2 regions of the Aminobacter sp. P9b genome follow, and region 2 is predicted to be linked to the other one. Evidence: predicted binding sites of a transcription regulator. Region 2 holds the regulator's gene; the other holds the start of a gene.

Region 1 (12,003 bases), 1.8 Mb from region 2:
GTTGCGGCCACGGCGCTTGGCCTCGTAGAGGCGCTTGTCGGCGCTTTTCATCAGTTCCGATACGTTGGCCTCGGACTCGCAGGTGGTGCCGCCGATGCTGACGGTCAGCGGCACGGAGCGCTCGTCGTTGGGCTGGAAGCGCAGCGCCTCGACCTCGCTGCGGATACGCTCGGCCACCAGCTTGGCCTCGTCCTTCGTGGCGCCAACCAGGAAGGCGCCGAACTCCTCACCGCCGATGCGCCCGAGGATGTCGCCGCTGCGCACGCCGCGTGTGATCGCGGCGGCGATCTGGAGCAGCGCCTGGTCGCCGGTCAGGTGACCGAAGCTGTCGTTGATCTGCTTGAAGTGGTCGGCATCGATGATCAGCAGCGCGCCGCGATCGGTCTTGCGCCTGGATCCATCGAGGGCGGCAAAGAAGTTCTCGCGGTTGAGCATGCCGGTCATCTCGTCGCGGCTTGCCTTTTCCGAGAGGCGCTTGTGCGCGGCGGCAAGCTGGGCGTGGGCACGCGTCAGCTCTGCATGGGCCACCTTCAACTTTTCACGCTGCCAGAAGGTGTGAAAAGAAAAAGGAAATGCAATCAAGACGGGACACAGCACCGGCAATAGATAAGCGGCGGTGTCGACAGTGCCATTCGTGAGCGGAATCACCGTCAGGACCAGCGCCATCGTGACCGCGATGCACAATAGTGTGACGAAACCGGATTTTAAAAGCACAATCTTCAATTTCTGCTCCCTGCCGACAGCTGGAATGCCAGCATCAACTGAAGGTCATCTTTCCCAGGTAGTTAAAATTCGACTTACCCCGCGTAAATTCGCCATCGTCCAACGCGATTGTGAGCGTGCGCGGACGCTTCCAAATTTCCTGAACCATGCCATAAGGGCGTCATGACCGATATTCCCGATCCCGCCCGCTTCGACCACGTCACCGACTGGGTGTTCGACCTCGACAACACGCTCTATCCGCATCATTCGAATCTGTTTTCCCAGATCGACGTGAAGATGACGGGCTATGTCGCGGAGCTGCTGACGCTGTCGCGCGAGGACGCACGCAAGCTGCAGAAAGAACTCTATCTCGAATATGGCACGACGCTGAACGGCCTGATGCAGCGCCACGGCATCGATCCCGACGCGTTCCTCGAACACGTACACGACATCGATTATTCCTGGCTGGTGCCGGATCCTGTGCTGGGCGCTGCCATCCGCCAGTTGCCGGGCCGCAAGTTCATCTTCACCAATGGCAATCGTAGCCACGCCGAGCGCACCGCGCGCCAGCTGGGCATCCTCGACCATTTCGACGACATCTTCGACATCGTCGCCGCCGGCCTGACGCCCAAGCCGGCGCGCCAGCCCTATGAGACCTTCGCCGCCCTGCACAAGGTCACCGGCGCCAATGCCGTGATGTTCGAGGACCTGGCGCGCAACCTTTCGGTGCCGAAGTCGCTCGGCATGACGACGGTGCTGATCGTGCCGCGTAATTTCGAGCCGACCTTCTCGGAGATCTGGGAGAGCGATCCCACCCACGAGGACGACGTCGACTACGTCACCGACGATCTCGCGACCTTCCTGACGACGATCGTCGAGGCCAACGCCGCTTGAGCCGCTTCACCTCCGTCGAGGCGCGGATCGATGCGGCGGCACATGCCGTGCTCGACCGCTTGCCTGCCGGAGGCTTTTACGGTGCGCTCGTCGAATTCCTTGTCTTCGGGCTGAAGCAGGCCTGGGCCTGCCTGTTCGGCGGCGCCATGCTGGCATTGATCATGGCGACCAGGCTGTGGTGGCCGGCGGACGCCGGACTGACGCGCTACGACTTCCTGTTCCTCGCCGCGGTCGCCATCCAGGTCGCCATGCTGGCGCTGCGCCTGGAGAAGCCGTCCGAAGCCAAGGTCATCCTGATATTCCACGTCGTAGGGACAGTGATGGAGGTGTTCAAGACCTCCGCCGGCTCGTGGATCTATCCCGAGGAGAACCTGTTTCGCATCGCCGGCGTGCCGCTGTTCTCCGGCTTCATGTATGCGGCGGTCGGCTCCTACCTCGCCCGCGTCAGCCGCATCTTCGACATGCGCTATACTGGCTATCCGCCGCTATGGGCGACGGTGCTGCTGTGCGCGGCGATCTACGTCAACTTCTTCGCCCACCATTTCACCATCGACATCCGCTACGGCCTGTTTGCGGCAACCGCGCTGCTCTACCTCACGACGGTGGTGCATTACCGCGTCTTCCGCTTCCGCCACCGCATGCCGCTGCTGCTCGGCTTCCTGCTGGTCGCGCTGTTCATCTGGTTCGCGGAGAACATCGGCACGTGGTCGCGCGCCTGGATCTATCCCGGCCAGCATGACGGCTGGACGCCGGTGTCGATCCAGAAGCTCGGCTCTTGGTATCTGCTGATGATCATATCCTTCGTGCTGGTGACGCTGGTCCACCGGCCGCGGCCGATGGACGCGACGCCAGGCTCAAAGGCTGTAGAACTTGGCGATGATGTCCCAGGCCTCGTCGGCGGTGTCGACAAAATCGATGATGTCCTGGTCGCCCGGCGTGATCGTGCCCTGGTCGGCGAGGAAGTCGAGGTCGATCGCCCGCTCCCAAAATGACTTGCCGAACAGGATGACCGGCACACGCTCCATGCGTCCGGTCTGGATCAGGGTCAGCGTCTCGAAGAACTCGTCCATCGTGCCGAAGCCGCCGGGGAACACGGCGACCGCCTTGGCACGCATGACGAAATGCATCTTGCGGATGGCGAAGTAGTGGAAGTTGAAGCACAGCTCCGGCGTCACATAGGCATTGGGCGCCTGCTCGTGCGGCAGGACGATGTTGAGGCCTATGGAAGGCGCGCCGACATCGTCGGCTCCGCGGTTGCCGGCTTCCATCACGCCAGGGCCGCCGCCGGTGACGACGACGAACTCGCGGTAGTAGGACGCAGCCGAATGCTGCGAGCACAGGCGGGCAAACTTGCGCGCCTCCTCGTAGTAGCGACTGTTGGCCTCAAGATTCTTGCGCTGCGTCTCGTTCTTCGCCGCCCAGGCCTCGCCGCCGGGCTCGGGAATACGCGCGCCGCCGAAAAGAATCACCGTGGAGCGTATGCCGCGCTCTGCCAGAATCATCTCGGTCTTGAGCAGTTCCAGCTGCAGCCGCACCGGGCGCAGGTCGCGCTGGGTCATGAAGTCTTCGTCGTTCCAGGCAAGCCGGTAGGTCGAGGCGCGCGTCTGCGGCGTGTCGGGTACGCTTTTGGAGCGCTCCAGGTCCTCGTCAGAGTGCGGCAGCGGCGTCCAGCCAGCCTTATCCATAGGATTCATTTTCTGCTCGACCCCAAATTACCGTTGCCCGCGACATTCCGCGGCGTCACCGCGATTGACCCCTCCACTAGCCTGAAATAGGGTCCGCGCGATTTTATGCCAGCTTAGAAGCCTTAACCTTAACGGTACGTAACGGAGATGTTCATGTCGAAGCCCGATCTCGCCAGCCTCGAAAAGACAATCGACAAGGCGTTCGAGGAACGCGACGGCATTTCGACATCGACGCGCGGCGAAGTCCGCGACGCCATCGAGACCGCACTCGACCTTCTGGACAAGGGCACTGCCCGCGTCGCGCAGCGCCAGGACGACGGCAAGTGGCAGGTCAACCAGTGGCTCAAGAAGGCGGTGCTGCTGTCGTTCCGCCTGAACCCGATGGAGTTGATCTCGGGTGCGCCCGGTGGCGCTTCGTGGTGGGACAAGGTGCCGTCCAAGTTCGACGGCTGGGGCTCGGTCGACTTCGAAAAGGCCGGCTTCCGCGCCGTGCCGTCGGCCGTCGTGCGCAAGTCGGCTTTCGTCGCTCCGGGCGCCGTGCTGATGCCGTCCTTCGTCAATGTCGGCGCCTATGTCGACACCGGCACGATGGTCGACACCTGGGCCTCTGTCGGCTCCTGCGCCCAGATCGGCAAGAACGTGCACCTGTCCGGCGGCGTCGGCATCGGCGGCGTGCTCGAGCCGATGCAGGCCGGCCCGACCATCATCGAGGACAATTGCTTCATCGGCGCGCGTTCGGAAGTGGTCGAAGGCTGCATCGTGCGCGAAGGCTCGGTGCTCGGCATGGGCGTGTTCATCGGCCAGTCGACCAAGATCGTCGACCGCGCCACGGGCGAAATATTCTACGGTGAAGTGCCGGCCAATTCGGTCGTCGTCGCCGGCTCGCTGCCCGGCAAGCCGCTGCCCAATGGCGAGCCCGGCCCGAGCCTCTATTGCGCCGTCATCGTCAAGCGCGTCGACGCCAGGACCCGCTCCAAGACCTCGATCAACGAACTGCTCAGAGATTGATCTTCTCCTGAAACCGAAGCAACGTCGGGCTGGCGCGCACGGGGCGCGCCGGCATTTCAGCTTCGGAGTGGTGACATGGACTGGAAGTATCTCCTGACCAGCTTCGACGGCCGCATCAATCGTGCCAAGTTCTGGGCTTGCGTGGCTGTCTTCGTGGTGACCTGGGTCGTCTTCACCATTTTGATCCGGGCCTTCGGACTGAACCTCGCAGATCCCAACCCCGACATGGCCGTTTTTTTTGCTCGCGCGGCAGCCTCCTTTGTCTTCGGCCTCCTGATGATGTACATGGCGCTCGCGGTCTATGCGAAGCGTTGGCATGATCGCGGCAAAACAGGCTGGTGGAGCCTGATAGCAATAGTTCCGGTCATCGGCACTGTCTGGATCGTGGTAGAACTCGGGATCCTTGAAGGCGACCGCGGCGCAAATGAATACGGACCGGACCCACTTGCCTGACAAATCCCAGCTTTTCTGGTTGTTCTTCCGATTCTCGGGCCGCGTGAACCGCGCGGCCTACGTGCTCGGCTTTCTGCTGATGCTGGTGACGATGTCGTTCCCGCTCTACCAGTTCATGCGCGTGCATCCCGAAAGCGGCGCGGCCCAGTTATGGTCGATGCTGTTCGGCCTGAGCTTCCTGGTCTTCCTGTGGGCGCACATCGCCTTCAGCGTCAAACGCCTGCACGATTTCGACAAGCCAGGCCTCTTCGCGGTGGCGCTGTTCATCCCGGTGATCTCGATCTTCGCCTTCATCGCGCTCTGCTTCTATCCGGGAACGCCGGGCCCGAACCAGTTCGGCCACCAGACCAACGCGCCGCAATAGACCCTTCCTGTGAGGCCCAACGAGCGAGCCTGCGCCTTCCCATGACAGGTCGTGACGGGCGACGCTGTAGCGAGGCTTAACTCGGCGTTCACCGGAGCAACCGAACGTCGTGACAGGGCCGGACGATTCAATTATCGCTGTGGCCATGAAACTGCCTACAGATCCCGCCGAGAACCTTGCCGCCCTCATTCGCTGCCCGTCGGTCACCCCGGCTGAAGGCGGCGCCCTGACGGCGCTGGAAGCCATGCTGAAGCCGCTCGGCTTCGCCGTCGACCGCCCGACCTTCTCCGAGTCGGGCACACCCGACATCGAGAACCTCTATGCCCGCCGTTCCGGTAACGGACCGCACCTGATGTTCGCCGGCCACACCGACGTCGTGCCGGTCGGCGACGAGGCGGCGTGGACGCACCCGCCGTTCTCGGCAGCCATCGCCAATGGCGAGATGTATGGCCGCGGCGCCGTCGATATGAAGGGCGGCATCGCCTGCTTCGTGGCGGCGGTGGCGCGCCATGTCGAGGCCAATGGCGGCCCGAAAGGATCGGTGTCGCTGCTGATCACCGGCGACGAGGAAGGCCCCGCGATCAACGGCACCGTCAAGCTGCTCGAATGGGCAGCCGCACGCGGCGAGAAGTGGGACGCTTCGCTGGTCGGCGAGCCGACCAACCCGGATATGCTGGGCGACATGATCAAGATCGGCCGGCGCGGCTCGGTGTCGGGCGTCGTCACCGTCAACGGCCGACAGGGCCATGCCGCCTATCCGCACCTCGCCGACAACCCCGTGCGCGGCCTAATGACGCTGGTCGACGCGCTGCTCAACCCTGCCTTCGACAAGGGCACCAAGGATTTCCAGCCGAGCAACCTCGAGGTCACCACCTTCGACGTCGGCAATCCGGCCACCAACGTCATTCCGGCCAAGGCGACGGCAGCCTTCAACATCCGCTTCAACGACACCTGGACGGTGGAGACGCTGCAGGCGGAGATCCACAATCGCCTGGACAAGGCGAGCGGCCGGAAGAAATACCGCAAGGGCCGCAAGGAGCCGATCGAATTCGAGCTGACCTGGCGCGACACGCCGAGCCATGTCTTTTTGACCCGCGACGACAAGCTGGTCGACGCTCTGGCGGGCTCGATCAAGGCGGTCACCGGCCGCAAGCCGAAACTGTCGACCACCGGCGGCACGTCGGATGCGCGTTTCATCAAGGATTATTGCCCGGTCGTCGAATTCGGGCTGGTCGGCAAGACCATGCACATGGTCGACGAGCGCGTGCCGCTTGCCGAACTCGAAATGCTGACACAGGTCTACCAGCGCTTCCTGGAAGACTGGTTCGGATGACAGCTTAGGACGCGATGTTGGGCAGCAGTGAAATCCAGCAATATCTGTCCGGTGCCTGGCGGCTGATGCTGGGCAAGGCCGACGGCCTGCGCCTGCTCGATCTCAGCGCCGACGGGTTCTGGAACTCGTTCTTCGCCATCCTGATCGCCGTGCCCGCCTTGATCATCGGCTGGGTCGGGGTCTCCGACGAGCTTGCCCTGCAATCGACCGCATTTGCAGGCCGCTTCGGCATCGTCGTCCGGCTGGCGCTGGTCGACATCGGTGCCTGGGTCCTGCCGCTGATCGTCTTTGCCCTGGTGGCACGCCGCGCCGGCGTCGGCGACCGTTTCGTGCACTATGTCGTGGCCAGCAACTGGGCTTCGGCCATCATCGCCTGGCTGATGCTGCCCGCCGCGCTGCTCCGGATGCTGATGCCGGCGGCGCAGAGCGCGACGTCAGGGCTGTCGCTGGCGCTGTTCGTGCTGTCGATGGTGCTCAGTTGGCGCATGACCAACGCGGCGATCAGCAAGGGGGCTGCGGTCGGCTCGGCAGTCTTTGCCGGCATGTTCCTGGTGTCGCTGCTGGTGCTGTTTTCGCTGCAGTCGATGTTCGGGATCTACGTACCCGCATAATCCACGCCTGTCAGGTAAAGACCGTCCGGCGGCGCCACCTGTCCGCAGGCGGCGCGGTCCTGCGCCTCAAGTGCCGCCCTGAGATCGTCGGCCGTCCAGCCGCCCTCGCCGACCCGCTTCAGGCTGCCGACCATCGATCGGACCTGGTTATGCAGGAACGAGCGAGCCGAAGTCCTGACCTCGATCATGTCGCCGGACCGCGTGACGTCGAGCCGGTCGAGCGTGCGGACAGGGCTGTTGGCCTGGCACTGGGTCGAGCGGAAAGTGGTGAAATCGTGCCGCCCGAGCAGGAGCTTGGCTGCATCTGCCATCGCCTCGTGGTCGAGGCGTTTGGGCACCCACCAGACCCTGCCACGTTCCAGTGCGGCTGGCGCGCGGCGATTGAGGATACGGTAGATGTAATGGCGCCCTGTGGCGGAGAAACGGGCGTCGAAATCGTCTGGCACTTGCCGGGCGGCGAGCACCGATACCGTCTCGCCGGCAGCCTGCATATGCGCGTTGACGGCATCGCGCACCTTGTCGTCAGCCCATGCCTTGGTGAGGTCGGCATGGGCGACCTGGGCGGACGCGTGCACGCCGGCATCCGTGCGGCCAGCGCCCCGCAGCGAGATGTCATCGCCGGAGAATTTCAGGATTGCCTGCTCGATCGCCGCCTGCACCGTATGCAGCCCGGCCTGTCGCTGCCAGCCGGCGTAGCCGCGACCGTCATATTCGATATCAAGGCGATAGCGCGGCATGTGCTGTCAAAACTCCGGCCGCTTTACGCGGCCAGAGCCGTACCGAAGGCCGAGGCGTAGACCAGCTCGCCGGTCTCGGGCGCATCGCCCCAGGCCAGCGCCTGCAGCGCCTCGCACTGGTAGTCGCTTTCGAATTTGGCCGCGCGGTCGTGCGTGTAGCCGAAGCGGCCGTAATAGGCCGGATCGCCGAGCACCACGGCCAGCGTCTCGCCGCCATCCTTGAGGCGGATATGAGCCTCGCGGATCAGCGCGCCACCGATGCCGGTGCCGTGGAAATCGGGCTCGACCGCCAGCGGTGCGAGCGCAACTGCCGGAACGGTCTTGCCGCCGTTTTGGACATAGAGCCTCGAAAACAGGATGTGGCCGACAACGTCGCCGTCTTCTTCGGCCACCAGTTCGACGACCGCGTCGCCCTCGGCGACCAGTGCATCGACGAGACCGGCTTCGGCCTGTTGCCCGAAGGCGTGTTCCTCGACGAGGCGGATCGCCTCGCGGTCGCGGGGCGTTGCCGCCCGGATCGACATCATGCTCATGACAACTTCATTCCTTTTTCGATCTTGGCACCGCGCAGGAATTCATCCGCGGTGACGGGTTTTCCCCCCGCCCTTTGTACCTCGACCAGCCTGACGGCGGCTTCGCCACAGGCAATCTCCAACCGGTCGTCGAGAACCGTTCCCGGCTCTCCTTGTCCGGCGGCACGTTGCGAGCGCAACACTTTCAAGCGCTCTGTTCGTCCACCGATCTCGAATTCGCACCAGGCGCCGGGAAATGGCGACAGGCCGCGGATATTGTTGTCGACCGCCGTCGCCGGCAAGGTCCAATCGATCCGCGTCTCCGCTTTATCGATTTTTTTGGCGTAGGTCACGCCTTCGCTGGCCTGGGGCACCGTCTCCAGCCTGCCCGCTTCGAGCTCAGCCAGCGCTTCTACCATGAGCGAGGCACCTACCGCCATCAGACGATCGTGCAACTCGCCAGCCGTCATGTCGGGTCCGATCGCGACTTTTTCAAGTCGCGCGACCGGTCCGGTGTCCAATCCCTCTTCCATCCGCATGACCATCATGCCGGTTTCAGCATCGCCGGCCATGATCGCGCGCTGGATGGGTGCGGCCCCGCGCCAGCGCGGCAGGAGCGAAGCATGGCCGTTGTAGCAGCCCAATCGCGTGCCTTCGAGAATGGCCTTCGGCAGCAACAGGCCATAGGCCACGACCACGGCGACATCGGCCTTGAGCCCGGCGAATGCCGCATGCTCTGCGTCGCTTTTCAGCGAAAGCGGCGTGCGTATTTCGATGCCCAGCCGCTCGGCCTCGCGCTGCACCGGCGAGGGCGTGAGCTCCAGTCCGCGACGGCCCGCGGCGCGCGGCGGCTGCGAATAGACGGCGACGACCTCATGGCCAGCCTCGGCGATCGCACGCAGCGTCGGCACGGAAAAATCCGGCGTTCCCATGAAGATGACGCGAAGGCTCATGAGGGTATGCAGTCCAGGAGCTAAGCCCGGCCGGCGACGGCCAACCGTTCAGGCCTCCGCTTCAAACGGGTTTACGAGCCTGAGGTCAAGCCCGTCGAAGTCGCGGATGTCGCGCGTCGCAAGCTTTGAGGCAAACAGAGCGGGATCAACCCACCATGCGGCTCGGCGGACGGTCCTTGGCGAGCTTCTTGAACTTGCGCAGCACCATGTCGCGCTTGAGCTTCGAGATGTAGTCGATGAACAGCACGCCATCGAGGTGGTCGATCTCGTGCTGGAGGCACGTGGCGAGCAGGCCGTCGGCCTCGACCTCCTGCTCCTTGCCGTTCTCGTCGAGATACTTGACCCGAACCGCCGACGGACGCTCGACCTCGGCATAATAGTCGGGGATCGACAGGCAGCCTTCCTCGTAGACCGAGCGTTCGTCGCTGCGCGAAAGCACTTGCGGATTGATGACGACGCGCGGCGCCGGCTCCTCGCCCTCCTTGGCAAGGTCGAGCACCAGCATGCGCAGCGGCTCGCCTACCTGGATGGCGGCAAGGCCGATGCCCGGCGCGTCATACATGGTGTCGAGCATGTCGCGCGCGAACTTGCGCACGTCGTCGTCGATGCGCTCCACGGGCCTGGAAAGCTCGCGCAGCAGTGGATCGGGAAGGATGATCAGCGGCTTGATAGTCATGTGCCTCAACTAAGATGTCGGAATAAAACCGTCAACCGGTGGCATGGGGCGATGTTCCTGTTTTGATCTGACCGTAGGATGCGAATCGGTTATGGTGCCGGCCATGAACGACCTTTCCAGCATCTTGTCCGCTCCCATCGCCCAGCTTGGCGCCACCATCATCACGCTCGGCCAGGCGCTTGGTTTCGGCGCCCTGCTGTTCGTGATCCTGCTCGCCGTCCTCATGATCGCCTTGTGGCGATCGGCAAAGGCGCGCGCAGTGGCCGCCGCCGAAGCCGCCGATCACGCCCGCGACGCGGAAGCCCGCATGGCCGGCATCCTGCAGGCGCAGGCGGAAATGCAGGGACGGCTCGGCACGGTTGCCGACATCTTCGGCGCGCGCCAGGCCGAGCTGACGCAGTCGCTGGGCCAGCGTCTCGACGCCATGACCGGGCGTATCGGCCAGACAATGGCCGAGCAGACTAAGTCGACGCATGACAGCCTCGCCAAGCTGCAGGAGCGGCTCGCCGTCATCGACACCGCCCAGGGCAACATCCAGTCGCTCGCCGGCCAGGTGGTGCAGTTGCAGGCGATCCTGTCCAACAAGCAGACGCGCGGCGCCTTCGGCCAGTCGCGGATGGAGGCGATCGTCGCCGACGGGCTGCCTCTCGGCGCCTATGAGTTCCAGGCGACGCTGTCGAACAACAACCGGCCGGACTGCCTGGTCAAGATGCCCAATGGCGCACCGTCGCTGGTGATCGATGCCAAGTTTCCCCTCGAGGCCTGGAACGCCATCCGTGCCGCAGCCGACGTCGATGGCGCTGCAGACGCGCAGAAATATGCCGCGCAGGCGTTCCGGCGCGATCTCGATGTGCACATCAAGGCGATCGCCGACAAGTACCTGATCTCGGGCGAGACGCAGGACACGGCGTTCATGTTCGTGCCGTCGGAATCGATCTTCGCCGAGATCCACGAGAATTTCGAATCACTGGTGCACCGGGCGCATCGCGCCCGCATCGTGATCGTCTCGCCATCGCTTTTGATGCTGTCGATCCAGGTCATCCAGGCGATCCTCAAGGATGCGCGGATGCGCGAGCAGGCGCACCTGATCCAGGGCGAAGTCATCCGCCTGATGGAGGATGTCGGGCGCCTCGACGAGCGCGTGCGCAAGCTGCAGACCCATTTCGGCCAGGCCAGCAAGGACATCGACGACATCCTGGTGTCGTCGTCCAAGGTCACCAAGCGCGGCGAAAAGATCGAGGCACTGGAATTCGGCGCCTCGCATGCCGGCGAATCGGACGAAGCCGCGAAACCTCAAACGCCGAATGGCCGCGCCGCCGACTCCAAGACGGGCCAGCTCAGGCTGCGAGTGGTCGAGGAAAGCGAATAAGGCGTCGCTAGGACTGCTTCTCGACCGTCTCCATGCCGTCGAATGCGGGCAGCCAGTGCAGGGCCGAGCGGTGCCAGACCTGCTTGCGCGGAACCAGTTGCTCGCGCTGGCTGGATGTACCGGTCCTGAGGCCGTAGACCTTCGGACCGTCGCCGACCGAGGTGGCGAAGAGATGCGACCCACACTCGGCGCAAAAGCCTTGTGCCCGCTTGTTGCCGCTCTCACCTGTCTTCACGTAGATCCTGGGTTTGCCCGAGAACGCGATCTTGTCCTCGGCGACCGGAACCGTGACGCGAAAGGCCGTGCCGGTCAGCTTCTGGCAGTCGGTGCAATGGCAGATCGCCGTCTTCTCGGGGTCGACCTCGGCCGTGTAGGTGATGGCGCCGCAATGGCAGCCGCCTTCAATCTTCATTGAAATTCCTCCCTTTTCCTCACGATTCTATTCCGTCTCAGGCGCCGCCGTATCCCCGGTCACAAGCCTTTCCCGCCGCTCGCGCCAGCGCTCGGAAGTCTGCGGCTTGATGAAGACCGCGCTTACCTCGGGAACTTCCGCCTTGAGCTTGTTCTCCAGCCGCTCGACGCAGGTTTCGATATCGGCCGCCGAGATGTGGTCGACAAAATCGAGGCTGAGGCCGGCGACGATCTGCTCGGGCCCCATGTGCACCGTCAGAACGCCGTTGGCCTTTTCGACCGCCGGGTCGGCCTG
Region 2 (12,003 bases):
CATCGAGGGAACCGATCTTCTGCTCGAACGTGTCCGTGACCTGCGCAACAACGGTCGTATCTCCGGCCGCAAGCGCGGCGTCCTGGTCAAATGTGCCAAGCCCGGCCAGGAAATGCGCGCCGACCTGCCGACCATCGGTCCCGCAACGGTGGATGCGGCACACGCTGCGGGCCTGGCCGGAATTGGTGTCGAAGCTGGACGCTCCTTCGTGCTTGATGTCGGTGAGGTCGTGGAACGTGCCGATCGGCTCGGCCTCTTCGTTGTTGGCCTGACGAGTGAGAGGGGCAACAAATGACTCAGCCGCTGCTCAAGATCGCCATCGTCGCCGGCGAAGAGTCGGGCGACCTCCTGGGCGCCGACCTGGTGCGAGCCCTGCAGCGACTGACCGGCCGCGAGGTCAGGCTGGTCGGCACCGGCGGCCGGCATTTGCAGCAACTGGGGCTTTCGCCGCTGTTCGATGCCAGCGAGATCGCGCTGATGGGACTGACGGCGATCGTCCGCGACCTGCCGCGCCTGATGCGGCGGATCGGCCAGACGGCGCGCCTCGTAGCTGCCGAAAAGCCGGATTGCCTCATCACTATCGACAGCCCGGATTTTTCGCTGCGCGTGGCCAGGAAGGTTCGCGCGCTCGCGCCTGGGATTCCGATCGTCCATTACATCTGCCCGAGCGTGTGGGCGTGGCGGCCGGGTCGGGCCAAGGCGATGAAACCGCATGTCGATGAAGTGCTTTGCATCCTGCCCTTCGAACCCGCCGAGCTTGCGAGGCTGGGCGGCCCGCACGGCACTTTCGTCGGCCACCGACTGGTCAGCGATCCCGGTATTGCGGTCGCAGCCGCCATGCAGGAAGGCAAGGGCGCTCTTTCGCCCGACCGCGAAAAGACGCTTCTGCTGCTGCCGGGCTCGCGCCGCAGCGAGGTGCGCGGCCTGATCGGCCCGTTTGGCGAGACCGTTTCGATCCTGCGCGCACGCGGTCACCGCATGCGCCTGCTGCTGCCGACAGTTCCACATGTAGCCAGCCTGGTCGAAGACGCCGTCTCCGACTGGCCGGAAAAACCCGAGATCATCCTCGACCCACAGCGCAAATGGCAGGCCTTCGGCGAGGCCGATGCGGCGCTGATAGCGTCGGGAACGGTGTCGCTGGAGCTTGCGCTCGCCGGCGTACCGATGATGTCGAACTACAAGCTCGACACCTTCATGCGCGTGGTGCAGAGGCTGATCACCGTCTGGAGCGCGTCGCTGCCCAACCTGATCGCCGACAGGCCGGTGGTGTTCGAAGCCTACAACCAGTATGTGCGCCCGCAATGGATGGCGCGTCACATCGAGGGCCTGTTCGCCGACAGCGGCATCAGGCGCTGGCAGAAGGAAGGCTTTGCCGAGATCCTCCGGCGCATGACGACCGATCGCCCCTCCGGCGAACTTGCCGCCGAAGCCGTCCTCAAGCACATCTATAAATGAAAAAAACGCCCGTCAGGCAAGAGCTTGGCGGGCGTTGTTCAATTCGTTTCGCTTGGCGCTTAGCGCTTGGCGATCGGCAGATAGTCGCGCTCGGCAGCACCGGTGTAGAGCTGGCGCGGACGGCCGATCTTCTGGCGCGGATCCTCGATCATTTCCTTCCACTGTGCGATCCAGCCGACGGTGCGGGCGAGCGCGAACAGCACTGTGAACATGGTCGTGGGGAAGCCCAGCGCCTTCAGCGTGATGCCCGAGTAGAAGTCGATGTTCGGGTAGAGCTTCTTTTCGATGAAGTATTCGTCGGTTAGCGCGATGCGCTCGAGCTCCATTGCGACGTCCAGCATCGGATCGTCCTTGATGCCGAGCTCGCCGAGCACTTCATGCGTGGTCTTCTGCATGATCTTGGCGCGGGGATCGTAGTTCTTGTAGACGCGGTGGCCGAAGCCCATCAGGCGGAACGGATCGTTCTTGTCCTTGGCGCGGGCGACGAACTCCGGAATGCGGTCGACATGGCCGATTTCGCTCAGCATGTTGAGCGCCGCTTCATTGGCGCCGCCATGGGCCGGACCCCACAGGCAGGCAATGCCGGCGGCGATGCAGGCGAACGGGTTGGCGCCCGAGGAACCGGCGAGGCGCACGGTCGAGGTCGAGGCGTTCTGCTCGTGGTCGGCATGGAGGATGAAGATGCGCTCCATGGCGCGGGCGAGCACCGGATTGACCTTGTACTCCTCGCACGGCACGGCAAAGCACATGTGCAGGAAGTTGGCCGCGAAGTTCAGCTCGTTCTTGGGGTAAACGAAGGGCTGGCCGATATGATACTTGTAGGCCATCGCCGCGATCGTCGGCATCTTGGCGATCAGGCGGATCGAAGCGACCATGCGCTGGTGCGGATCCGAGATATCGGTCGAGTCGTGATAGAAGGCCGACAGGGCGCCGACCACGCCGCACATGACAGCCATCGGGTGCGCGTCGCGGCGGAAACCGGTGAAGAAGCGCGACATCTGCTCATGCACCATGGTGTGGCGCGTGACGCGATGGTCGAAGTCGTCCTTCTGGGACTTGGTCGGCAGTTCGCCATAGAGCAGGAGGTAGCAGACCTCGAGGAAGTCGCCGTGCTCGGCCAACTGGTCGATCGGATAGCCGCGGTGCAGCAGGATGCCGGCATCGCCATCGATGAAGGTGATCTCCGACTCGCAGCTCGCCGTCGAGGTGAAGCCGGGGTCGTAGGTGAAAGCGCCGGTGGTGGCGTAGAGCGATGCGATGTCGATCACATCTGGTCCGACCGTTCCGGCGCGCACCTTGAACTCGTGGGTCTGGCCGCGGAACTCCAGTTTGGCGGTCGAATCAGTCATCGCATACTCCTTAGTGCTGAGTTGCCGCCCTGGGCGGCGCAATCTTCATAACAAGGCAACCCGTTAGGCCCGGAATGTCCGAGCCCCCAGCTTCCCCGCTGCTTTCAAATTGACCTGTTGCCGCAATGTTGCACCGCAATAGCCTCATTTCAATGCAAAACTAGGAAAGCACTGCTGACCTAATCGATTTGATCGGAAATGCGGGCTAGACTTTCGTCGCGCCCCAGGACGGCCAACACATCGAACACGCCGGGAGACGTGCTTTTGCCCGTCAGGGCTGCACGCAAGGGCTGTGCGACGGCTCCCAACTTGACGTTCTCGCGCCCGGCAAATTCGCGGATCGCTGCCTCCGCCGAAGCGGCGTTCCAGTCCTCGTTGACGCCGGCCAGCGCCGCGTGCGCGCCCTTGAGCACATCCTTGGCCGGACCGGCCAGAAGCGCTGCCGCCTTGTCGTCGAGAGGCAAGGGACGCTCGGCAACCAGGAAGCCTGCGCCATCCGCAAGCTCGATCAGCGTCTTGGCGCGCTCCTTGAGACCGGGCATGGCGGCCAGCAGCTGCGCCTTGCGCTTGTCGTCGAGCCTGGCGAGGATCGCATCGCCGCCGGGCAGGTAGGGCAAGGTCGCCACAAAGATGTCGAACAGCTTCCTGTCGTCCATCTGGCGCATGTGGACGCCGTTCAGCGCCTCGAGCTTGGCGAAGTCGAAGCGCGCCGCACCCTTGTTGACGTCCTCGATCTCGAACCAGCGGATCATGTCCTCGATGCTCATCACCTCGTCGTCGCCATGGCTCCAGCCGAGGCGGGCGAGATAGTTGAGCAATGCCTCGGGCAGGTAGCCCATGGCGCGATAGGCATCGACACCAAGCGCGCCATGGCGCTTGGACAGCTTTGCGCCGTCGGCACCATGGATCAGCGGGATGTGGGCCATGACAGGCACATCCCAGCCCATGGCGACATAGATGATCGTCTGGCGCGCGGCGTTGGTCAGGTGGTCGTCGCCGCGGATGATGTGGGTGACGCCCATGTCATGGTCGTCGACGACGACGGCATGCATGTAGGTCGGCACGCCATCCGAGCGCAGGATGATGAAATCGTCGAGATCCTTGTTGGGAAAGCGCACGTCGCCCTGCACGCGGTCACGCACCAGCGTCTCGCCCTCTGTCGGCGCCTTGATGCGGATCACCGGCTTCACGCCTGCCGGGGCTTCCGCCGGATCGCGGTCGCGCCAGCGCCCATCGTAGCGCGGCGGACGGCCTTCGGCGCGGGCCTTCTCGCGCATTTCGGTCAGCTCGTCCTGCGAAGCGTAGCAGTAATAAGCCTTGCCCATGCGGACGAGCTCCTCGGCGACCTCGCGGTGGCGCGGCGCGCGCTCGAATTGCGAGGTCGGCTCGCCCTCCCAGGTCAGGCCGAGCCAGGTGAGGCCCTCGAGAATTGCCGCGGTGGCAGCATCGGTCGAGCGCTCGCGGTCGGTGTCCTCGATGCGCAGCAGCATGGTGCCGCCGGTGTGGCGGGCATAGAGCCAGTTGAAGAGAGCCGTGCGCGCACCACCGATGTGCAGGTAGCCGGTGGGCGAGGGGGCGAAGCGGGTGACGACGGACATGGCGATTTCCAAGGGAGGCATAGCGCGCTTGGCCGAAGACCGGCGGCGCATGGCGTTTCGGTGGCGTTGATGTAGCATAGAAGGTCTGGGGCGCAAGAGGCAGGCCCGATGGGCGACCGCGTGCGGGAGGGGGAATCCGGTAACATTCCGGTGGTCGAGACCAGCGAGCGCGCGTTGCTGGGCGGCCCCGTTGCGCCCGCCGTGGCATGGGCACGGCCGAGCGCGCTTGAGGTTGATGCCCCGGGCGACGCCTCGCCGCGGGCGCCACGGCACTATTTTCCCCGGTCGTCGCCATGGTCGGACCAAGGTGCCGCTCTCCGCTCGTCCATGCGAGCCACTCGCGTGGCTATCGAAACCGAACTCGATCGTGGCGCCGCATTCCTGCTCGTGCCGGTCTTTCTGGCGATCGGGGCGCTTGCCTATTTCAGCTTTCGTGCCGAACCGCCCCTTGTACCGCTGGCCGCAGCCTTCGCGCTATTGGCTGTGCTCGCATTTCTGACGCGTACGAACAGGCTGGCTTATTACGCGCTTGCTGCTGCGGCCATCTGCCTGCTCGGCATGGCCATTGCCAAGATTGAAACGGAACGGATGGCAACCAAGATGCTCGGCGCGGCGATATCGGCCGGCATCACAGGGCGGGTAGTCGAGATAGATACCCTCGACAACGGCCGTCTGCGCCTGACCCTCGATATCCTGGCGACCGAACGGCCGGTGTTGCGCTATGCGCCGGATCGCGTGCGGCTCATCGCCCGCAAGGTCCCCGAAGGCGTGAGGGCCGGTTCGCAAGTGACAGGCTACGCCAGGCTGATGCCGCCGTCAGGCCCGGTGCGCCCGGGAAGCTACGACTTCTCCTTCGAAAGCTATTTCGATGGCATCGGCGCCAGCGGCTTTTTCATGAAGGGTCCGGAGCTTGCCGCTGCTGCTAAGCCGCCATCGGCCGTGGGCCAGGCATCAGCCTGGGTGGAAAACGCGCGCGACCGCATCGCCCAGCGCATTCGCGATCGCATCGGTGGTGCTGAAGGGGAAATTGCTGCGGCGCTGGTCGTCGGCGTGCGTGGCGGCATCCCGGAAGACGTCAACGAGGCGCTGCGGCGCACCGGCCTCTACCACATCATTTCGATCTCGGGCCTGCACATGGCGATGGTCGCCGGCACGGTGATGTTGCTGATGCGGCTGGGCTTCGCCGCCTTTCCAGCCTTCTCCTCGCATCGTCCGGTGAAGAAATACGCGGCAAGCGCCGCCTTGGCCGCGACAGCGGGCTATCTGTTCGTTTCCGGGGCGGAGGTCGCAGCGCAACGCAGCTTCATCATGCTGGCTGTGATGCTGACGGCGGTGCTGTTCGACAGGGCCTCCTTGACCATGCGCAATCTGGCGATCTCGGCCATCGTGGTCATCGTCATCTCGCCGCACGAGGTGGTCGGCCCGAGCTTCCAGATGTCGTTTGCCGCGACTGCAGCACTTGTCGGCGCCTATGCCTGGTGGTCCGATCGGCGTGAGCAGCAAGCTCAACCGGCCATCCAGCGGTCGATGCCCTCAAAGCTGTGGCGCTGGTTGGCTACGATGGCGGTCGGGCTTGCCGCGACCTCGGTGATCGCAGGTCTTGCCACTGCTGTCTTCGGCGCCTGGCATTTCCAGCGCGTCTCGCCGCTCAGTCTTGTCGCCAATCTGGCAGTGATGCCGATCGTCTCGGTACTGGTCATGCCGTTTGCCGTGCTTGCCGGCCTCTTCATGCCGTTCCGCCTCGATGGCATCTTCCTCGATACGATGGGTGCCGGCCTGACGGCCATGATCGCGCTGGCCAAATGGTTTTCCGAGCACTCGCCTGTCGACGCGGTCGGGCTGGTGTCGACGCATTCGGTCGTCCTTGTCACGGTGGCGCTGATCATCGCATCGATGGCCACGACCTGGCTGCGCGTTGCCGCTCTGCCGCTTGCGGCTCTCGCCCTGCTGGCATTGATGAATGCGGAAGCGCCGGACGTGCTGGTCTCGGAGGACGCGCGCCTGATGGGCGTACCGGTTGGTGCAGGCAGGCTTGCAGTCAATCGTGCTCGGCCAAACCAGTTCACAATCGACAATTGGAAACGTGCCTTGGTGACCGAGGACGTGGTCGGCCCCACGCGCCTGGGGCCGGCGAACCAGAGCAAGCGGAACAATGCGACCAGCCCAGGCGTCGCAAGCCCTTCCGGCAGTGGCACTGCCTTTTCCTGCGCCGACGGCTTGTGTCTCGTCGAGCACCCCTCGGGCGTGCAGGTTGCTCATGCAGAAAGCGCGGTAGCCGCCAGGCGCGCCTGTGCCACCGCTGACCTTCTTGTCGTCAACGACGCCACTGCAGTCAACGTGTGTACGCACTCAGCTGCGATCGTTCTCACCAGCCGTGAATTGGCACGCTTGGGAAGTGCGGCGATATTCCTGACGCCTGGCGGGGGAGGCGTTCCTCAGCAGGTCGACATCCGCCACGCTGTGGCCACGCCATACCGGCCCTGGCATGCGCAACGAGAATTCTCCCGCGAGGCGAGGGGACTGCCGCCCTATCGGCGGGAAAGTAAACGTCAGGGCGCACCGGAGCCGGCAACGCCAGCTCAGTAGGTCGCGCGCAATGCGCTCCCGACATGCATGCAAGGATCAGTAGCGGCGGATCAGCCCGACGAGCTTACCCTGCACCTTGACCCGGTCAGGCCCGAAGATACGGGTTTCATAGGCCGGATTGGCGGCTTCCAGGGCGATCGAGGCGCCCTTGCGGCGGAAGCGCTTGAGGGTTGCTTCCTCGTCATCGACCAATGCGACGATGATCTCGCCGGGATTGGCGGTATTGGAACTGCGGATGACGACCGTGTCGCCGTCGAAGATGCCGGCCTCGATCATCGAATCGCCCTTGACCTCGAGCGCATAATGCTCGCCGCCCATGATCATATCCGGCGGCACCGAAATCGAATGAGTCTTGTGCTGGATCGCGTCGATCGGCACACCGGCGGCGATGCGCCCCATGACCGGTATGGTGACCGCCGCGCCGACGTCGTCGTCATTGCCGTGCGAGAACGATCGCGATGGCTCCGGTTTACGGCCAAGGCTGCCCTCGATGACGCTCGGCGAGAACTTTCGTGCCGCGTTGAGGCCGGGCGCGATCGAATCGGGCAGGCGCAGCACTTCAAGCGCACGTGCCCGGTTGGGCAGGCGGCGGATGAAACCACGCTCCTCGAGCGCCGTGATCAGCCGATGGATGCCGGATTTGGAGGCGAGGTCCAACGCCTCCTTCATTTCGTCGAAGGATGGCGGGATGCCTGCTTCCTTCAGCCGCTCGTGAATGAACAGCAGAAGCTCGTGTTGTTTGCGCGTCAGCATGGCCACCCCTGAGGAATCAAAAGAAAAACAAACCCGGAACAAACGCTATCTGTTCCAGTTGTGTTCTGCAACTGTTTATATTTCCTGAAGGGGCCGACGCCGGCGGCGAAGCCCTGCGTAGCGTGCAGGCTGAATTTTCCGTATTGCTGGAACGGCCTTTGGGCTCGGAGGGCGGTCAGGGCGCCGCGACGACGCCCGCCAGAATTGCTTGTCGAAGACGGGGAGCAGTTGCTCCCCGTCTTCTGTTTAGAATGAGGCCTGGAGGCGCAGGAACCCGCTCACAGAGCCGTCGCCGGCATCGTCCAGATTGTCCGCATAGACGAGTTCGGGAGTGACGACGAAGTTCTCAACCAGAGTGTAGGCCACATTGGCGACCGCCACGAGATTGCTGTCGTCGTCGTAGGCGAGTTGTGCGTTGAAGCGTGTCTTTTCGCCAAATTTGGCCGAACCGCCGCCCCAGACGGCCCAGGAACCGCCCCAGTTGCCGTAGTAGTTGCGGGTGTCTGCCTCCGACTTGTAGCCGACCATGCCAAACAGCGAAATGGTGTCCGTCACATCGACGTCGACCCGCGCCTTGCCTGCCCACACATCGTTGCGGCTGTCATAGGCGGCAACCGTGGCGACCTTGCCCCAGCCCTGGGTGAACGAGCCGCCGGCGACGACGTTCGGGACGTAATCTTCGACAGCGTTCGTTCCGGACCCCGTTTCGAGAGCGATCGTGGCGGCGAACCCGAGTGGGCCGGTATAGGTGTAGGAAATCTGCTGGGTGCGGAAAGGACCGAAGCCCAGCAACCAATCGTTGATGACGTCTCCAGCGTAGTCGGTGAACGTCGAGAAAACCGAATCCGTCATGCCTGCCCTGAAGCCGCCAAGCTCGAGATAGGCATGGTTGATGTACATGGCACTGCCAGTTCCGGAAATATCTTCGTAATTCCAGATTGCGCCGCCCCTGTCGTAGTCGAAGTTGACCTGCATATAGGCCCGCAGAGTGCCGAACTCGGTCTGCGAACGGGCGTCGGTCTGCAGAGCAGCACGCGCGCGCTTGTAGTAGGTGTCGCCGTTTCCATCGCCATCGACATCGGAACCGAGAAGCTCGCCGACACCGATGTCATAACGGACATAGCCCGAGACACGCAGGCAGGTCTCGGTGCCGGGCAAGTAGAAGAAGCCCGGACCATAGACATCGCAAACGCGCACATATTCGGCCTGTTCCGGGTCTGCCACAGCGACAGCGTCGGCAGCATATGCCTGGCCTTGCAATAGAGTCGGGACCGCGACGGTGGCAAGCAGCAAAGATCTAATCATTTCGTCCTCTCAATTCTGTTGGCAAGTCGCATGCAAGCGACCGAAATGATCAGGAAGGCACCTGCTTTACGTCGAGCCGATGCCAACTTTAAATATCTGTAAGAAATACATCCCGTTGTTTTGACGTCATTCATGTGTTGCAGTTTTGTCGCAATTCTCCGGTGGGAAAGCCCAAGGAACCTGGTTCTTGTTTCGATGCGACTGTCAAAAGAGCAGACTGAAACCGGTGTCGGACCGTCAAGGCCCGTGGCGAATCTGAAAGGTTCGATTCGAATGCAATGCCGTTGCGATGCCAAGCTCAGTTGTTTGGACGGTTATCCTGCGACAATACAATTTTGTAAAGTTAGGAACAGGTCTGCTCAAAATTAGTATTGCAATATCTCTTTGTTCAGGCAGATACCTGCTGCTCGTTCAAACAGCGTGAATAATTATCCGCCCGTGTGACTGACCTCCACGGGCGGAGATTTTTCTTCTGTATTATGCTTGCGAGAATTTTATCTCGACCACGAGGCCAGGCGCGTTGTCGGCCAGCGAAATCGAGGCGTCGTGGAAATCGGATATCGCCTTCACGAGGCTGAGACCCAAGCCGGTTCCCTCGGTCGTTCTGCTTTTCTCGAGCCGATAGAAGCGCTTGAACACCTTGTGTCGCTCTTCCGCTGGAATTCCCGGACCGGTGTCCGCAATCAGGATGGAGCAGGAGCGGTGGCCATAGCTGACGCCGAGCCGTATCGAGGCTCCTTCATGGGTGTGCCTAATGGCATTTACCACCAGGTTGACGCACATCTGCCTCAGTAGATCGCGATCGGCGCTGATTGCAAACCTGCTGGCTCGATCTTCAGGCTCCAGATTCATGGAGCGCCCGGCATCCTCGGCTATTGGCTGATAGATTTCGTATATGTCCTTTATGATCTCGTATGGATCCAGGCTGACGAACCTCGATGTCCGCGCACCGGATGAAATATGCGAAATTCGAAGGAGAGCCTCGAAGGTATTGGCAATCTGCGTGACTTCGTCCATTGCCGTTGCAATATGCGTCTCGGCCGACGCCTGATCGGGGCTATCCAAAGCGGCTTCAAGCAAAAGCAGCAGCCGACCAATCGGGGTCTTTAGATCGTGCGCGATGTCGGTCGTAACCTGCTTCATCGCAGCAATGCTCGACTCCAATTGCACCAGCGTGGAGTTGATCTCGCGTGCCAGTGTGTCGATGTCGTCATTTTGCGGGGAGACCGGCAGACGCGTTGTGAGTTCTCCCGCTCCGAAGGCCTTCATCGTGTCTGACAAAGCAGCAATGCGACGACGCGTTCGAAATGCAAGCACTGCGCCGCTTCCCAGGCCCAGGGCAAGGACTATCGCTGTTGCGCAGCCAAAGCTGAAGAGAGCGATCTTTCTCAGCCGGTAGGTGTCGTCGTAGCTCAAGCCGGCGACAAGATTGTAGCCGTCGCCCAGTTCTTCGCGAAACAGCCGGTAGTTTGCGAGTGACTCGTTGTGATAGGTCGGCGTCCGCGTAGACAAGCCCAACGGGACGTCGGCAAAGCCCGCGTTTCCAGCGAGCACATCGCCGTCTTTCGACAGGAGCGTGTAGACACTGTGTTCTGCAGTAAGCGTCAAGCCATGGCTGGCGATCATCGCCGTGGCGCCGGAAAGGCCTCTGGCTTCATAGGCCATCGATATTTCTTGGAAACGCTCCCGGACGCTCGAGTCGAGCCGTTCGTAGAGATAGGCCGAGATCATATTGTATGAAGTAATGTTTGCTCCGATCAGTGAGAGCAAAAATATTGTTATGTACAGTGCTGCTATGCGGATTGAAGTGCTCCGCGTTATACTAGCGCGGGCCATGCATGCTGTATCCGGTGTTTCGGATCGTGTGCAGGAGCTGTACTTCGAATGGTTTGTCGATTTTCGCCCGCAGGCGGCTGATGTGAGTTTCCACGACCGTGCTCAGCGGATCGAAATTGAAGTTCCATATGCGCTCGAGCAACATTGTCTTGGTGAGCACACGTCCCTCATTGCGCATCAGCAGTTCAAGCAGCGCGAACTCCCTCGGCAGGAGTTCGATCGTCGTCTCGCCTCGCTTTGCCAGCCTGCGAAAGAGATCGAGATCGAGATCGGCTACCTTGAGCTTGGACTTCTCCTGGGTGATCGGCGGCCGTCGTCCCAGTGCATTGACCCGGGCGAGGAGTTCCGAAAAGGCAAAAGGCTTTGCCAGATAGTCGTCTGCCCCCGCGTCCAGACCTTCAACCCGGTCGTCGACACCGCTCATGGACGTCAGAAAGATGATCGGCGTCTTTGTGCCGGCTGCGCGCAGTCCACGGACGAGGGACAGGCCGTCTAGGCCAGGTAGCATACGATCGACGATCGCCACGTCATAAACTTCGCGTACACCGAGTGACAACGCATCGCGCCCATCATTGAGAACATCTGCGGTATGTCCAGATGATATCAGTCCATTTGATATATATTTGCTTGTACGGTCATCATCTTCAACAAGAAGTATCCTCATTTTTCTTCTTCCATGTAGCCATTGTGGTTTTCTCACTAACGGCTCATTCCAATCGACAGAAAGTGGAAAATTGTTTTCTAACTGTGTTGAAACAATAATGATAATCCAGTGTCTTTGATGAAATATACTTCTATAATTATTTTTGTTTTTATAGTGATTTTGGTGCAAATCGGATGTCGTAGCGACGTCGTGCTTCACGCCCTACTGTGTTGGTTTCGTGACTTTCATTTGTCGATTCGGAGCTTGGCCATAACGACTTGGTGATGGCTTCGTGAGGGTGAGGGGAAACGTGTGCTCCCTCACCGCAGGGCGGTGAGGGAGCATCAGATGCAATTCTGGCAGCAGGGCCCGCTTAGTATAGACCACGGCTCTCGCGCTCGCGGGTCGTCATCCCGAACCACCAGTTCGGCCGGACAACTTCGGCGGTTCCGTAGCGGCTGTTGGTCTTTACCAGCTT

What was found. Region 2 encodes LexA, which represses DNA repair genes until DNA is damaged. Its sites were predicted from a motif close to TGTTCNNNNTGTGTTCNG; they were not measured.
Region 1: WHT83_RS08340 (DNA recombination protein RmuC) is a predicted target of LexA. The motif match lies at 9,981-9,998, and genes of this name have one in related genera.

Annotation. Positions count from the first base shown of each region.
Region 1 covers NZ_CP150082.1:1,692,780-1,704,782, reverse strand. The annotation lists gene WHT83_RS08405 (GGDEF domain-containing protein) at 1-723, opposite strand, end outside; gene WHT83_RS08400 (pyrimidine 5'-nucleotidase) at 886-1,596, shown strand; partial or broken gene WHT83_RS08395 (DUF817 domain-containing protein) at 1,593-2,441, shown strand; gene WHT83_RS08390 (LOG family protein) at 2,451-3,290, opposite strand; gene dapD (2,3,4,5-tetrahydropyridine-2,6-dicarboxylate N-succinyltransferase) at 3,435-4,289, shown strand; gene WHT83_RS08380 (DUF805 domain-containing protein) at 4,365-4,742, shown strand; gene WHT83_RS08375 (DUF805 domain-containing protein) at 4,735-5,106, shown strand; gene dapE (succinyl-diaminopimelate desuccinylase) at 5,252-6,439, shown strand; gene WHT83_RS08365 (transporter) at 6,454-7,050, shown strand; gene truA (tRNA pseudouridine(38-40) synthase TruA) at 7,035-7,787, opposite strand; gene WHT83_RS08355 (GNAT family N-acetyltransferase) at 7,811-8,320, opposite strand; gene fmt (methionyl-tRNA formyltransferase) at 8,317-9,252, opposite strand; gene def (peptide deformylase) at 9,398-9,928, opposite strand; gene WHT83_RS08340 (DNA recombination protein RmuC) at 10,032-11,297, shown strand; gene WHT83_RS08335 (GFA family protein) at 11,305-11,709, opposite strand; gene WHT83_RS08330 (cation diffusion facilitator family transporter) at 11,737-12,003, opposite strand, start outside.
Region 2 covers NZ_CP150082.1:3,471,931-3,483,933, reverse strand. The annotation lists gene WHT83_RS17130 (LpxI family protein) at 1-295, shown strand, start outside; gene lpxB (lipid-A-disaccharide synthase) at 292-1,455, shown strand; gene gltA (citrate synthase) at 1,515-2,804, opposite strand; gene gltX (glutamate--tRNA ligase) at 2,984-4,408, opposite strand; gene WHT83_RS17110 (ComEC/Rec2 family competence protein) at 4,745-6,988, shown strand; gene lexA (transcriptional repressor LexA) at 7,025-7,741, opposite strand; gene WHT83_RS17100 (porin) at 7,988-9,046, opposite strand; gene WHT83_RS17095 (HAMP domain-containing sensor histidine kinase) at 9,524-10,711, opposite strand; gene WHT83_RS17090 (response regulator) at 10,869-11,546, opposite strand; gene WHT83_RS17085 (hypothetical protein) at 11,899-12,003, opposite strand, start outside.